3 linked regions of the Spartinivicinus poritis genome follow. The main gene of each other region encodes a partner of the protein of the gene in region 3 in a complex. Links are inferred from orthologs where the notes say so. Each region holds a gene or a part of one and is shown on either strand. Other genes may lie near its edges. The genes, in order: tsaB, tsaE and tsaD.

Region 1 (3,795 bases), on a different replicon or contig from region 3:
TCAGGGAGATTTGGTATGAAATCTACTGCTGATAGTTCAAAAAAACAAAATTAAGTAAAAAAAGGGTGAAAAATTTCTTAGATTTAAATATTATTCGCACTTTAACTATTGGGTAAGCACTTTTTGTGCTATGTTTTTATTGATAACTCTAATTTGATTCCTGCTCAGGAGATTTAAAATGGCGAGAGGCAGAAAACCTTCAGCAAAGTCCGCAGGGGCTGCTCAACCAAAACGTCGTGGTCGTCCACCAAAAGCGGCAGCAGCAAAAGCGACTTCTACCGCTAAAGTAAAAGCAGTAGCAAAGCCAGGATTAGCTAAAGTTGAAAATGAAGTGGCAAAAGCTGAACAGCAGGTTGCAACTTTACAAGCTAAATTGGCTGATGAGAAACAAAAAGTTGCGGATGCAAGAGCTCAAGTAAAAGTAAAAGCAACTGCTACAAATAAAGCCAGAGTAGAAAAAGCAGTGCAAAAAGTTGCTGACATTAATGAAAAGATTAAGTCAGCTAAAGAAACGCTGAAAGCTGCTAAGTTTCAAGAAAAAGTAGCGACTGTAAAAGCAAAAGAGCAGGAAGCTGAAGAAGCAATGCAGCAGCGAGTTGAAGAATATCGTGCAGCACTTGCTGAAAAATCAGAGGCCGATCTGGCTAAAGCAGTAAAGGCGTTTGAAGAAAAATGGTTAAAGTCTCGCAATAAATCTGATAAAGCGAAAGTTGATAAGCGAGCTAAAGCCGAAGCGACAAAACTGAAGCAAGCGGTTAAAAAGATCGCAGCAAAAGCTGCTCAGCTTGAAAAGACAGCAGCTAAAAAAGCAAAAACTACTACAGGTCGCCGTGGTCGTCCAGCTAAATCAAGCACAGCAACTGCAGGGGCACCAAAACGTCGTGGTCGTCCACCAAAAGCAAGCACGGCAACTGCTGCTGCACCGAAAAAACGAGGCCGCCCAGCAAAAGCATCTACTACTGCAGCTGGGCCAAAACGTCGCGGTCGTCCACCCAAAGCAGCGACAACAGCGGCTTCTGCAGCTGCGCCAAAACGTCGTGGTCGTCCACCAAAAGCAGGTGCTGCAACTACCACTGCAGCGAAAAAGCGTGGCCGTCCAGCTAAAGCGGCAAGCACAACTACCACTGCAGCGAAAAAGCGTGGCCGTCCGGCTAAAGCGGCAAGTGCAACTACCGCTGCACCGAAAAAACGTGGTCGTCCAGCAAAAGCTAAAGCTGCAAAACCAGCGACCTCTGCTCAACCAAAGCGTCGCGGTCGTCCACCTAAAAAGGCATCTTAGTGCTTGATGCTGAACGAGCCTCTTCGTTTATTGCAGACCATTTATAACTGAGCATACTTTATTTAAGGCCCGTAAGGGCCTTTTTTGGTTTTACTACACACTTTGTACAAGTAAAAGTCCGCTAGTTGTTAGGCAAAACGTTTTTAGATAAGTAGAATTATTACGTTTATTAGAGGCATCTGTTTGGAGAAAAAAGATTAATGGCTAAACTGCTAGCACTAGATACTGCAACTGAGGCCTGCTCTGTTGCTTTAGCCTTAAATGGTAATATTACTGAACACTTTGAAATCATTCCAAGAGAGCACAGCCAAAAAATTCTCCCAATGATTGATGAGCTATTAGCTACTGCTGGCTTAACTATCAAGCAACTTGATGGGATTGCATTTGGTTGTGGTCCAGGTGCTTTTACAGGGCTGAGAATTGCCGCAGGGATTACCCAAGGGTTGTCTTATGCTGCTGATTTGCCTGTTATTCCTGTCTCAAACTTAGCAGCACTAGCGCATTATGGTATGCGACAATATCAAGCTGATTCAGTGTTATGTGCTATAGATGCCCGAATGGATGAGGTTTATTGGGCGCAATACATTTTACAAAATAACCAATTGACCTTGTTAGGAAAGGAGGTTGTTAAAGCGCCTGAACAAGTTGAAATCCTCCAGCCTGAGCGAAACTGGATTGGTATCGGGACTGGTTGGAAATACCAAGAAATACTCAATGCTAAGCTGACAGACTATTACATTAATGAGTATCCTCATGCCTATGATATAGCAGCAATTGCAACTTTATTATTTGAACAAGGTAAAACTGTGAGTAGTGAGCAGGCTTTGCCAGTTTACTTGCGAGATAATGTTGCTAAGAAAAAAAGCGAACAGAAGTAGAGCATCTGGTTATTTAGGATGCTTGTTATAATTTACCTTAACTGGCAGCTATATTCATGGACTTTCTACAAATTATCATCCTTGCACTAATTCAAGGTATTACGGAGTTTTTACCTATTTCAAGCTCTGGACATCTGGTACTGCCTGCTCAACTACTTGATTGGCAAGATCAAGGCAATGCGTTTGATGTCGCTGTGCATGTTGGTACTTTACTAGCAGTTTGTATTTACTTTTGGAATGACATTAAAGCACTTTGGCTAGGATGGACGGCTTCCCTAATAAAAAAACAACCAAGCCATGAGGCAACATTAAGCTGGTGCATTATTTGGGCCACACTGCCTGCATTATTGTTTGGTGGTGTACTCTCATTGCTAGGTTGGGATGAAAAACTGCGTTCAACACTGGTGATTGCAACAACGACTATTGTTTTTGGATTGTTGCTTTGGCAGTCAGAGCTGAAAGGGAAAAAGACCCGAGAGCTAACAGAAATGACTATATATCTGGCATTGCTGATAGGTTTTGCTCAAGCACTGGCTTTAATTCCTGGGACTTCTCGGTCAGGTATTACCATTACCATTGCGTTGTTTTTAGGATTTAATCGTTCTGCCGCAGCACGCTTTTCTTTCTTATTATCAATACCTGTAATATTAGCTGCTGGTACTTTGAAAATACTACAACTGGTGACTGCTGCTGAACCTGTAGCTTGGGATGTACTGATTTACGGTGCAGTCATTGCGGGTGTGAGTGCCTTTTTGTGTATTCATTGGTTCTTAGGCTTTATTAACCGGATAGGCTTATTGCCATTTGTCATTTACCGGTTGTTGCTGGGTGTTGTTTTATTTTGCTTGTACTTTGCTATTGAGTTCTAACAAACTGTGGTTTAACTATCAAATGTCTGATACAGAAATAGCGGTTATTTGTCATGAAGCAAGTCTTACCCACCAAGCAGAGCAAATAGCAAATCAACTGTCTTGTCCTTATTTAGGAGTAATAACCTCAACGCAGTTAACTATACCTAATCTAGTGATTGAGGTAACAGGAGATGGCGTTGTTTTAGCGGAAACTGGAAAAAAATCAACTAACCCTGTAAGAGTAGATTTTGTTACTGGTGCTTTAGCGCATAGAAGAAAATATGGGGGAGGGAAAAACCAAGCAATTGCCAAAGCAGTCGGTTTAAATAAAGTTAAAAAGTTACAAGTTCTTGATGCAACTGCTGGTTTAGGACGAGATGCTTTTGTTCTAGCCAGTTTAGGTTGCCAAGTGACATTACTGGAACGCTCGAAAGTCGTTCACTTATTATTGGCTGATGGCCTTAATAGAGCAGCAATTGATGTAGATGTTGCTAGTATTGTTAATCAGTTACAACTGCTTTGTATTGATGCCAAAGACTATTTGCAAGAATTGTTAGGGTTAGCTGATCAATTTGATGTGGTCTATTTAGACCCTATGTTTCCTCATCGAGAAAAAAGCGCCAAAGTCAAAAAGGAAATGCGAATTTTTCAACAGCTATTAGGTCAAGACTTAGATGCAGACTATTTATTGGATGCAGCTATTGCAATTGCTAAGTATCGCGTGGTCGTCAAAAGACCAAAGCTTGCACCTTATTTGGCTGATAAAGCCCCAACTTATCAGTTAACA
Region 2 (4,031 bases), on a different replicon or contig from region 3:
TTCACGTATCACATCGACTGCCAATTTATTGGCTCGACGGATACTAGCAACAGACACTTTGTGACGAGCAGCAATAGTAGAAAGGGTATCCCCTCTGCGAATGACATAATGAGTAAGCGTACGGCTTACTCTAGCGGCCAGTAGTGTACCTGGTGGCGGGCGATCTTCAAAATATTCTTTAATGCCTGAAAAAATAGCCCTAGCCAATTGCCGCTGGTGCGATTTATTAGCAAGCTTCTTTGACTCTGCTGGATTCGAAATAAAACCAGTTTCTACCAAGATAGAAGGAATATCTGGTGACTTCAGCACCACAAAAGCGGCTTGTTCCACATGCCGTTTATGCAGTCGATTAAAGCCTCCCAAGCGCCTTAACACCTTGCTACCTACATCCAGGCTGGCGGTTAAACTAGCTGTCATTGATAGATCCAGCAACACCCCCGCTAGGACTTTATCTTTATCATCCAAGCTGACACTACCGACCCCACCAATCAGGTCTGCATTATTTTCACGACTTGCCAGCCAACGAGCAGCTTCAGAGGTTGCCCCCTTCTGCGATAATGCAAATACAGAAGCTCCCCGGGCACGCCGGTTTTTAAACGCATCAGCATGAACTGAAATAAACATATCTGCATTGGCTTCTCTAGCCATTTGGGTTCTGCGTCTTAGTCCAATGTAATAGTCCCCTTTACGCAGCAATACCGGTTTAAAGCCCGGCTCTTGCTCCAGCAAGTACGCCAACTTTCTGGCAATCGATAGTACTACGTCTTTTTCTCTCAGCCGACCAAAGCCAATGGCTCCTGGATCCTCACCGCCATGACCAGCATCAATTGCAATAATGACATCTCGCTGACCAATAGGTGCCGTAGTTTTAGCTACATGATCAACTGACTTGATAGGGGTTTTAACCTGATCATATAAATCAATAACTAGGCGATTGCCATAGGTACTATTAGGCTTCAGCACAAAGCTTTTTGGCTTAAGTGGCTGCTTTAAGTCCAACACCACTCGAAGGCCTCCGGTATTACGGCGGCCCGAGCGGATTTTCTGAATAGGTGTTTTACTTATATTCAACTTATCAAGCGATGTTTTCAGGCTGGCTGACTCTAGATCAATCACCAACCGATCTGGGTTATCCAGCTTAAATACTTTATGCTCAACAGGGCCTGACAGGTCAAATACCAGCCGGGTATTATCAGGAGCCGGCCAAACCCGGACCCCTTCTACTATTGCGGCTTGGCTGCCTGTCACCCCCAAGCCAAGCCAGATTAAGACAAAAAGACAACTGAGTCTCATCTATCTGATGACTCCTTATGATCATTTGTTAGAGGCCGTGCAAAATGTCATGTGCTATAGCGTTTTGCAAGGCACTTGTCGTCATTTATTCGTTATTCTGTGACAAACCTGCCGACCCTTTTCTGTATGAGCAACAAGCTTAACCGTCCTCCCTTGACCTTGATAACTCAGTGTCACCGTAAGGTCTGCTACGGGTAAAAAGCCTTCTCCTCTTTCTGGCCACTCAATCAAGCACAGGTTATCATCCAGCAGATAATCTCTTACCCCTAAGAACTCCAGCTCTTCGGGTTCTCCTAATCGATATAAGTCAAAGTGGTAAACCTTATAGCTGGCTAGTTCATAAGGCTCAACCAAGGTATAGGTAGGGCTTTTTACTGAACCTTGATGGCCTAGTGCTTGCAGCACACCTCGACACAATGTAGTTTTTCCAGCCCCTAAATTACCTTCTAAATAAAAAATTCCTTTACCACCTGCGGCTAATGCAAGCTGCTTACCAAAATCAACCGTTGCAGCCTCATTTGCCAGCAAAAATGTAATATCTTCAACCATACTTACTCTTCACTGCGATCTGGTTTATCTGCTTTCTAATCAAGGGAATCAGCTCTGTTGGCTTCAACCCGTAATGACCACCGACTATCTCTGCCAGCTGGTCAGCGCTACGGCTATGCAACCAAGTACCTAGCCCTGCAGCTTTAGCTGTCGTCATTCCTTGCGCTAACAACGCACCAAGTAAACCACTTAACACATCTCCCATTCCCCCTACAGCCATCCCAGGGTTACCTACATTAGCCAACTGAATCAGCCCTTTGGTGCAGACCAAGCTGCCTGCACCTTTCAGTACAACCGTACTTTGGTATTGGTTGGCTAGCTGCTCCACTGAGGCAAAGCGGTTTTTTTGTATCTGCTGGGTAGATACTCCTAGCATCCGCGCTGCCTCACCCGGATGGGGTGTCAATAACCAGTCGCTTTGCTTGTGCTCCAGCAAAGTTGGCTCCATTGCAAGTAAATTCAACCCATCTGCATCGATTACCAAGGGTAAGCCTGAATTAATGGCTGCCAATAAGCACTGCCGTGACCAGGGACTCTGGCCTAGCCCAGGCCCAATAACAAGCGTTGTTTTCTCAATCAGTAATCGGGGGATTTGGTCAGGATTGTCACAACCGACTGTCATGATTTCTGGACAGCGCGCCTGTAAACCACCAACATGAGCAGGGCGAGTCACTACTGAAACCAGCCCAACACCTGCATGCAAGGCTGTTTCAGCTGCCATGGTAATAGCCCCCCCCATACCATGATCACCACCAATCAGCACCAAGTGGCCAAACTCCTTTTTATGGCTGTTTTTGTGGCGCCTTGGTAAAGCACTCACGAAGTGGCTGGGGTCAAGCAAGTAGCTACTACAAGGCGTCGTATGATAGACCATCTCAGGCACAGCTAAACCAGCAAAGTGAACGTCGCCCGCCAGCTCCCGTCCTTGATGGGTATAGAGGCCCTGCTTACGCCCAATAAAAGTGATGGTGTGGCTTGCTTTAACCGCTACTCCTAATTCAGCACCTGTATCTGCACACAGGCCAGAGGGAATATCAACCGCAATAACTGGCTTGTAGGTATTATTAAGCTGTTCAATAACATGAGCATAGGTTTCTCTAACTGGGCCTTTTAATCCTGTGCCCAGTAATGCATCCACAAACACATCAGCAGTTAGCTGTAGATCTGTTTGCCAGGGGATTATTGGCACCGACTGTTCCTGACACCACTGGTATGCAGTCAGAGCATCCCCTTTGAGCTTATCAGGATCACCTACAGCCACGACTTTAACGTCAATACCTTTTTGCCCTGCTAAACCAGCAACAATATAGCCATCACCCGCATTATTACCTGAACCACACAACACCTGTAGTTGGTAAGCATCTGTACCAAACCATTGCTGACAACATCGCAGGAGTAATTGAAAAGCAGCTTTACCAGCAAGTTCCATTAAGGCATAGCCAGGTATACCCTGGTGTTGAATCGCATTATGATCTAGCTGCCGAACTTGTTCGGCAGTATAAAGTGCATGTGATAAACTGTTGGCCATAAGCGTTGTTGGTGTTGATCCTCCAATAAGCTTTGAAAATGCACTTTGAAATTACATTTTCTGAAACTGAAATGAATGTTGAAATTAAATGTATTTAGCAATTATACGTCAGCTATCTTCTGTCACCAATGAAAGCTAGTTTTTGCGTAGTCTGTCTGCTGCTGGCATACCAATACCAGCATGTAGAAATATTAGTTCGACCAATAGCCAACTATTCAAGTTCCCAATAGTCGTAGCCAGATCCCTCTCCTATCATGAAGCAGTTACCTGAAACTAAGCTGAATTCACTTGTAACCGATATAAAACACTGGGGAAGAGAGCTCGGCTTTCAAGCAATTGGTATCAGTAGCATTAATCTTGGCCCCCACGAGCAGTACTTAAACGATTGGCTGGCTGCTGGATATCATGGTGAGTTAGACTATATGGCAGCTCACGGTACTAAACGCAGTCGCCCTGCAGAGCTTGTGCCTGGCACATTAACGGTGATTAGCGCCAGAATGGACTACTTACCTGGTGATACGGAAGCTGTTCGAATGCTAGATGACCCCAGCCAGGCTTACATTTCTCGCTATGCGCTTGGGCGTGACTACCATAAAGTTATTCGCAAGCGCTTAGCCAAACTGGCGACCAGAATCACCGAGGCTGTTGGCGAGTTCGGCTA
Region 3 (4,000 bases):
TAACGCGTTTCCTGTTGCCCCGCAGCCAAAGCAATAATAAAACTGTTTGCTTGAATTAACTGAAAAAGAGGGTGTTTTTTCGTGATGAAAGGGGCAGAGTGCTGTGTAATTTTTGCCAGTTTTTTTTAACTCAATACGGGAAGCAATCACATCGACAATATCAATGCGAGCTAATAAATCATCAAGAAAAGTGCGAGGAATTAGTCCCGCCATAACGATTACAAAAAATGTTTGAGCTAAGTGTTAAGAGAAGCGGTGGTAGTTTTAAATCTACCGCCGCTGTCAAAGGTAGGCAAGGGTAAGTATATTAACTTAACTTACTTTTGATTAATTTACTCACCTCCCCCATATCTGCACGGCCTTGCACTTTTGATTTAAGAATACCCATTACTTTGCCCATATCCTGCATACTAGCTGCACCAGTGGCAGCGATGGCTTCGGCAATCAACTGATCAAGCTCTGCAGTAGTTAACTGCTCTGGCAGAAACTCTTGAATAATCTCAATTTCAAATGCTTCTTGTTCAGCTAGTTCCTGACGACCTGCCTGTTGATATTGATTGATTGAATCCCGGCGCTGTTTGACCATTTTATCTAGAATGGCAACTGCTCTGGCATCTTCAATCTCAATTCGTTCATCTACTTCAATGCGCTTAAATTCCGCAGAAGCGAGACGTAGGGCAGCTAAGCGAGGTTTATCTTTGGCTCGCATTGCGTCTTTGATGGCTTGAGTTAAGCGATCTTTAATTGAGTTTGCCATGTTGTTGTTTGCTTATATCTGACAGGTTATTGGCAATAGAATGAAAAATTAATATAAACGCTCGCGACGACGCTGTTCTCTTTGTAGCTTCTTAGCGTGACGCTTTACAGCAGCAGCCGCTTTACGCTTGCGAACAGTAGTTGGCTTTTCGTAGTGCTCACGACGACGAACTTCAGCCAAAACACCAGCTTTCTCGCAAGAACGCTTGAAACGACGCAGGGCAATATCAAAAGGCTCGTTTTCTTTTACTTTTACCGCAGGCATGCAGATTACACCTTCCTTTATAAGTCTATGGTTAATTTGAATGTTAAGTGGTCATCACACAGTTTAGACCACGATGAAGGTGGCGAATATTAAAGGGTTCTGTCAAGAAATGCAAAGGGTAGGTTAGCGGCCTTAGAGAATTGCAAAAGTTAAATCGTATTTACAGTGTGGTTATTTTATTATTGGCTTTTGTTTTTTGGTATTAGTACAAGATGATAGTAGTAGGTATAGAAACATCCTGTGATGAAACCGGTGTTGCTGTTTATGATAGTAACCGAGGGTTGCTGGGTGAGGCATTGTTTAGCCAAGTGGCCATGCATGCTGACTATGGTGGTGTGGTGCCTGAATTAGCTTCGCGCGATCATATCCAGCGGCTCGTGCCTTTGTTAGATCAGGTGCTGCAACAGGCATCACTGACTAAACAGGATATAGATGCAGTGGCCTATACCAATGGCCCAGGACTAATCGGTGCCTTGATGGTGGGGGCTACTTTCGCCCGATCACTCAGCTATACCCTTAATATCCCTGCAATAGGGGTGCATCATATGGAGGGTCATCTGTTAGCGCCTATGTTAGAAGAACAGCCACCAGCGTTTCCTTTTGTTGCCTTATTGGTTTCAGGTGGGCATACCCAATTAGTAGATGTTAATGGCATTGGCCAATATGAGCTATTAGGGGACTCGGTTGATGATGCGGCAGGTGAGGCATTTGATAAAGCAGCGAAAATGATGGGGCTGGACTACCCTGGTGGTCCACGAATTGCCAAGCTTGCTGAAAATGGTACACCTGGGCGATTTAAGTTTCCTCGACCGATGACTGACCGGCCTGGTTTGGCTTTTAGTTTTAGTGGGCTTAAAACCTATACCTTAAATACGATTCAAGCCGCAGAGCAAAGCGGTGACTTAAGCCAACAGACTTTAGCTGATATTGCCTATGCTTTTCAGGAGGCTGTTGTTGAAACCTTGGCGATCAAGTGTCGTCGAGCACTGCAAGCGACTCAACATAAGCGCTTGGTCATAGCTGGCGGTGTTAGTGCTAATAAAATGCTGCGAGATAGGTTAACCGACATTGCGGCGAAAGAGTCCGCTACATTGTTTTATCCGCGACCAGCTTTCTGTACTGATAATGGTGCCATGATTGCCTATGCTGGATGCCAGCGACTTTTGGCGGGTGAGCAAGAAGTGAATCCTATACAGCCAAAGCCGCGCTGGCCAATGGAAGCATTAAGTGCAGTAGGTAGTTAGTGCTTTCAGTTGATTGATGTAACTATTTGGTAGATGTGATGAGAGTGGAATGGACAAAGTATTAATTGAGCAGCTTGAGGTTTCTACGGTTATTGGCGTTTATGAATGGGAAAAACAACAGCCTCAGCCACTAACTATCGATCTAGCGATGGATATAGACTGCACTGCTGCAATGCAATCTGATGATTTAACCGATGCGTTGGATTATGCCAGAGTAGCAGAGCTAGTCACTGCATACTGCAACAAAGAGCAGTTTCAGTTACTGGAGAAATTAGCGGGTGAGTTAATTCGACTGATCTTTACTGAGTTTTCGGTTGCTGCCGTTAAAATAAAAATTCGTAAGCCGCAAGCTATTGAAAATGGAATCGCCGCTGTTGAGTGTTTCCGCACCCGTGAGCAGATGAACTAACTAATTGATACTCCCAATGAAGCAAGCAGTATTGCTCGGTATTGGTTGTAATGTGCAGCCAATAACTCAAGTCCCTAAAATTCTTAATGTGCTGGTTGCAAGGTTCGATCAGGTTTGGTTGAGCCGACTGGTAATGACTAAACCGGTAGGTGTAAATAATGCCGCTGATTTTTGTAATGGTGTTTTGTATTTTTATTCAGATTTATCTGAACAGGCTTTAAATGAGTGGTGTAAGCAGTCAGAACAACAAATTGGCAGAGCACCACAAGACTGTAAGTCAAGACAAGTGGCAGACTTGGATTTGTTATGGTGTGGCCCTTCAAGTCAGAGGCTCGACCCTACAGCAATCATTACGGAAAGTTACTACCAGCAGCCTGCTAAAGATGTTTTAACATTAGTGGACAGGTTAGCCTCAAATGCCACCACTTTTGTTTCACAGCCAGTTAATGTTTTGCGAGTCTCAGGCCCTAATAGTGAAGTGGTGGGTGATAAACCAACCACTATTGAGAAACAAGTGTTGCCTTCAAAAATAAAAGGCTTTTAGCTGATCGCTTAACCTAGCTGTCTAACATATTCATATGGCTTTAAGGATACTTAGGCTAGTGCTTTATTGATAATCTCAAGTTGCTGCTGAGCTATTGCCTGGCCCAGCGCTTTACCTTTTTGGCCCTGTGCCTGTAGTTTCTTTATATCAATTTGTTTAAATTGTTGGCTAATACCTAATAATTTATCAGCAGCTACAAGAAGTGGCTGCTGCAACTTGTTTGTGGCAATTTCAATAGCTGTGATGATATGGGTAAATCGCGCTGGCCGTCTTACTGCATCGGCCTGCTTTAAACACTGCCAAACAACTTCCGCTGAAAGTGGTGGGGTGGTTAAAAGAGGTAATAATTGAATACCTGCTTTTGTTATCGCCTTAAACTGATTGGGCAGTTTGAGATTTTCTGCAAACTGCTCAAAATGGCTGATGGCGGTTGGCTGCTGAATTAATTCATTGCTGGAAAACAGGCTGATAATAAATGCTGCAAAACGAACAGTCTCAGGCTGTGTTGTTGTAACTGCTGCATCTAAAGTATTCAAAGCAGCAGTAGGAATTGTTAGTTGGCTGATAGTTAAAGGTGATATTAAAATATTTAGAGCGCCACACTGATGTAGGGTTTGAAAATAAATGGCTGGGTGTGGCTCAGCTAATGCTCGTTCAGTTTCCTGCCATACCCGCTCTGCTACTAAATGACTGGCTTCTCCAGAATTAACCATATCAACCATTAATGACATGGTTTCTGGGGCGATAGTAAAGCCCAAATGATGATACCGGGCAGCAAAACG

What was found.
Region 1: the proteins of tsaD (region 3) and tsaB are in contact, whole or in part, in a solved structure (PDB 4WQ4), measured with the Escherichia coli proteins. The link is inferred for Spartinivicinus poritis from one-to-one orthologs.
Region 2: the proteins of tsaD (region 3) and tsaE are in contact, whole or in part, in a crystal structure (PDB 6N9A), measured with the Thermotoga maritima proteins. The link is inferred for Spartinivicinus poritis from one-to-one orthologs. Residues at the interface, in WP_004082750.1 of Thermotoga maritima: Cys10, Asp11, Arg49, His50, Leu82, Gly84, Gly135, Gly136, Glu154, Thr155, Leu156, Asp157, Asp158, Ser159, Glu162, Asp165, Lys166, Arg169, Leu170, Tyr175, Lys213, Thr214, Leu217, Tyr218, Gln221, Arg222, Asn324; in WP_004082108.1 of Thermotoga maritima: Leu37, Gly38, Lys46, Lys57, Val59, Lys60, Ser61, Thr63, Phe64, Thr65, Leu66, Met67, Val69, Pro71, Tyr82, Arg83, Leu84, Asp86, Asp88, Phe89, Asp93, Ile128, Asp130, Glu131, Arg134.

What each region holds. Positions count from the first base shown.
Region 1 is NZ_JAPMOU010000001.1:94,210-98,004, reverse strand. What follows is about bases 555-3,318. They hold tsaB (tRNA (adenosine(37)-N6)-threonylcarbamoyltransferase complex dimerization subunit type 1 TsaB), read left to right. Parts: upstream 555-1,479; coding sequence 1,480-2,157; downstream 2,158-3,318. Other genes in these bases: ORQ98_RS00455 (class I SAM-dependent methyltransferase), read left to right, coding at 3,049-3,318; ORQ98_RS00460 (undecaprenyl-diphosphate phosphatase), read left to right, coding at 2,214-3,026; ORQ98_RS00470 (hypothetical protein), read left to right, coding at 555-1,279. Outside these bases: more of ORQ98_RS00470, read left to right, coding at 179-554; more of ORQ98_RS00455, read left to right, coding at 3,319-3,795. UniProt on the Escherichia coli protein: Required for the formation of a threonylcarbamoyl group on adenosine at position 37 (t(6)A37) in tRNAs that read codons beginning with adenine.
Region 2 is NZ_JAPMOU010000004.1:87,573-91,603, forward strand. What follows is about bases 109-3,108. They hold tsaE (tRNA (adenosine(37)-N6)-threonylcarbamoyltransferase complex ATPase subunit type 1 TsaE), read right to left. Parts: upstream 1,843-3,108; coding sequence 1,375-1,842; downstream 109-1,374. Other genes in these bases: ORQ98_RS04770 (N-acetylmuramoyl-L-alanine amidase), read right to left, coding at 109-1,293; ORQ98_RS04780 (NAD(P)H-hydrate dehydratase), read right to left, coding at 1,835-3,108. In the rest of the region: more of ORQ98_RS04770, read right to left, coding at 1-108; more of ORQ98_RS04780, read right to left, coding at 3,109-3,370; tRNA epoxyqueuosine(34) reductase QueG, read left to right, coding at 3,625-4,031. UniProt on the Escherichia coli protein: Required for the formation of a threonylcarbamoyl group on adenosine at position 37 (t(6)A37) in tRNAs that read codons beginning with adenine.
Region 3 is NZ_JAPMOU010000018.1:34,560-38,559, reverse strand. Bases 281-3,249 are described here. They hold tsaD (tRNA (adenosine(37)-N6)-threonylcarbamoyltransferase complex transferase subunit TsaD), read left to right. Parts: upstream 281-1,233; coding sequence 1,234-2,265; downstream 2,266-3,249. Other genes in these bases: ORQ98_RS14715 (2-amino-4-hydroxy-6-hydroxymethyldihydropteridine diphosphokinase), read left to right, coding at 2,691-3,218; folB (dihydroneopterin aldolase), read left to right, coding at 2,315-2,674; rpsU (30S ribosomal protein S21), read right to left, coding at 806-1,021; ORQ98_RS14735 (GatB/YqeY domain-containing protein), read right to left, coding at 308-757. In the rest of the region: dnaG (DNA primase), read right to left, coding at 1-213; ORQ98_RS14710 (tRNA nucleotidyltransferase/poly(A) polymerase-related protein), read right to left, coding at 3,269-4,000.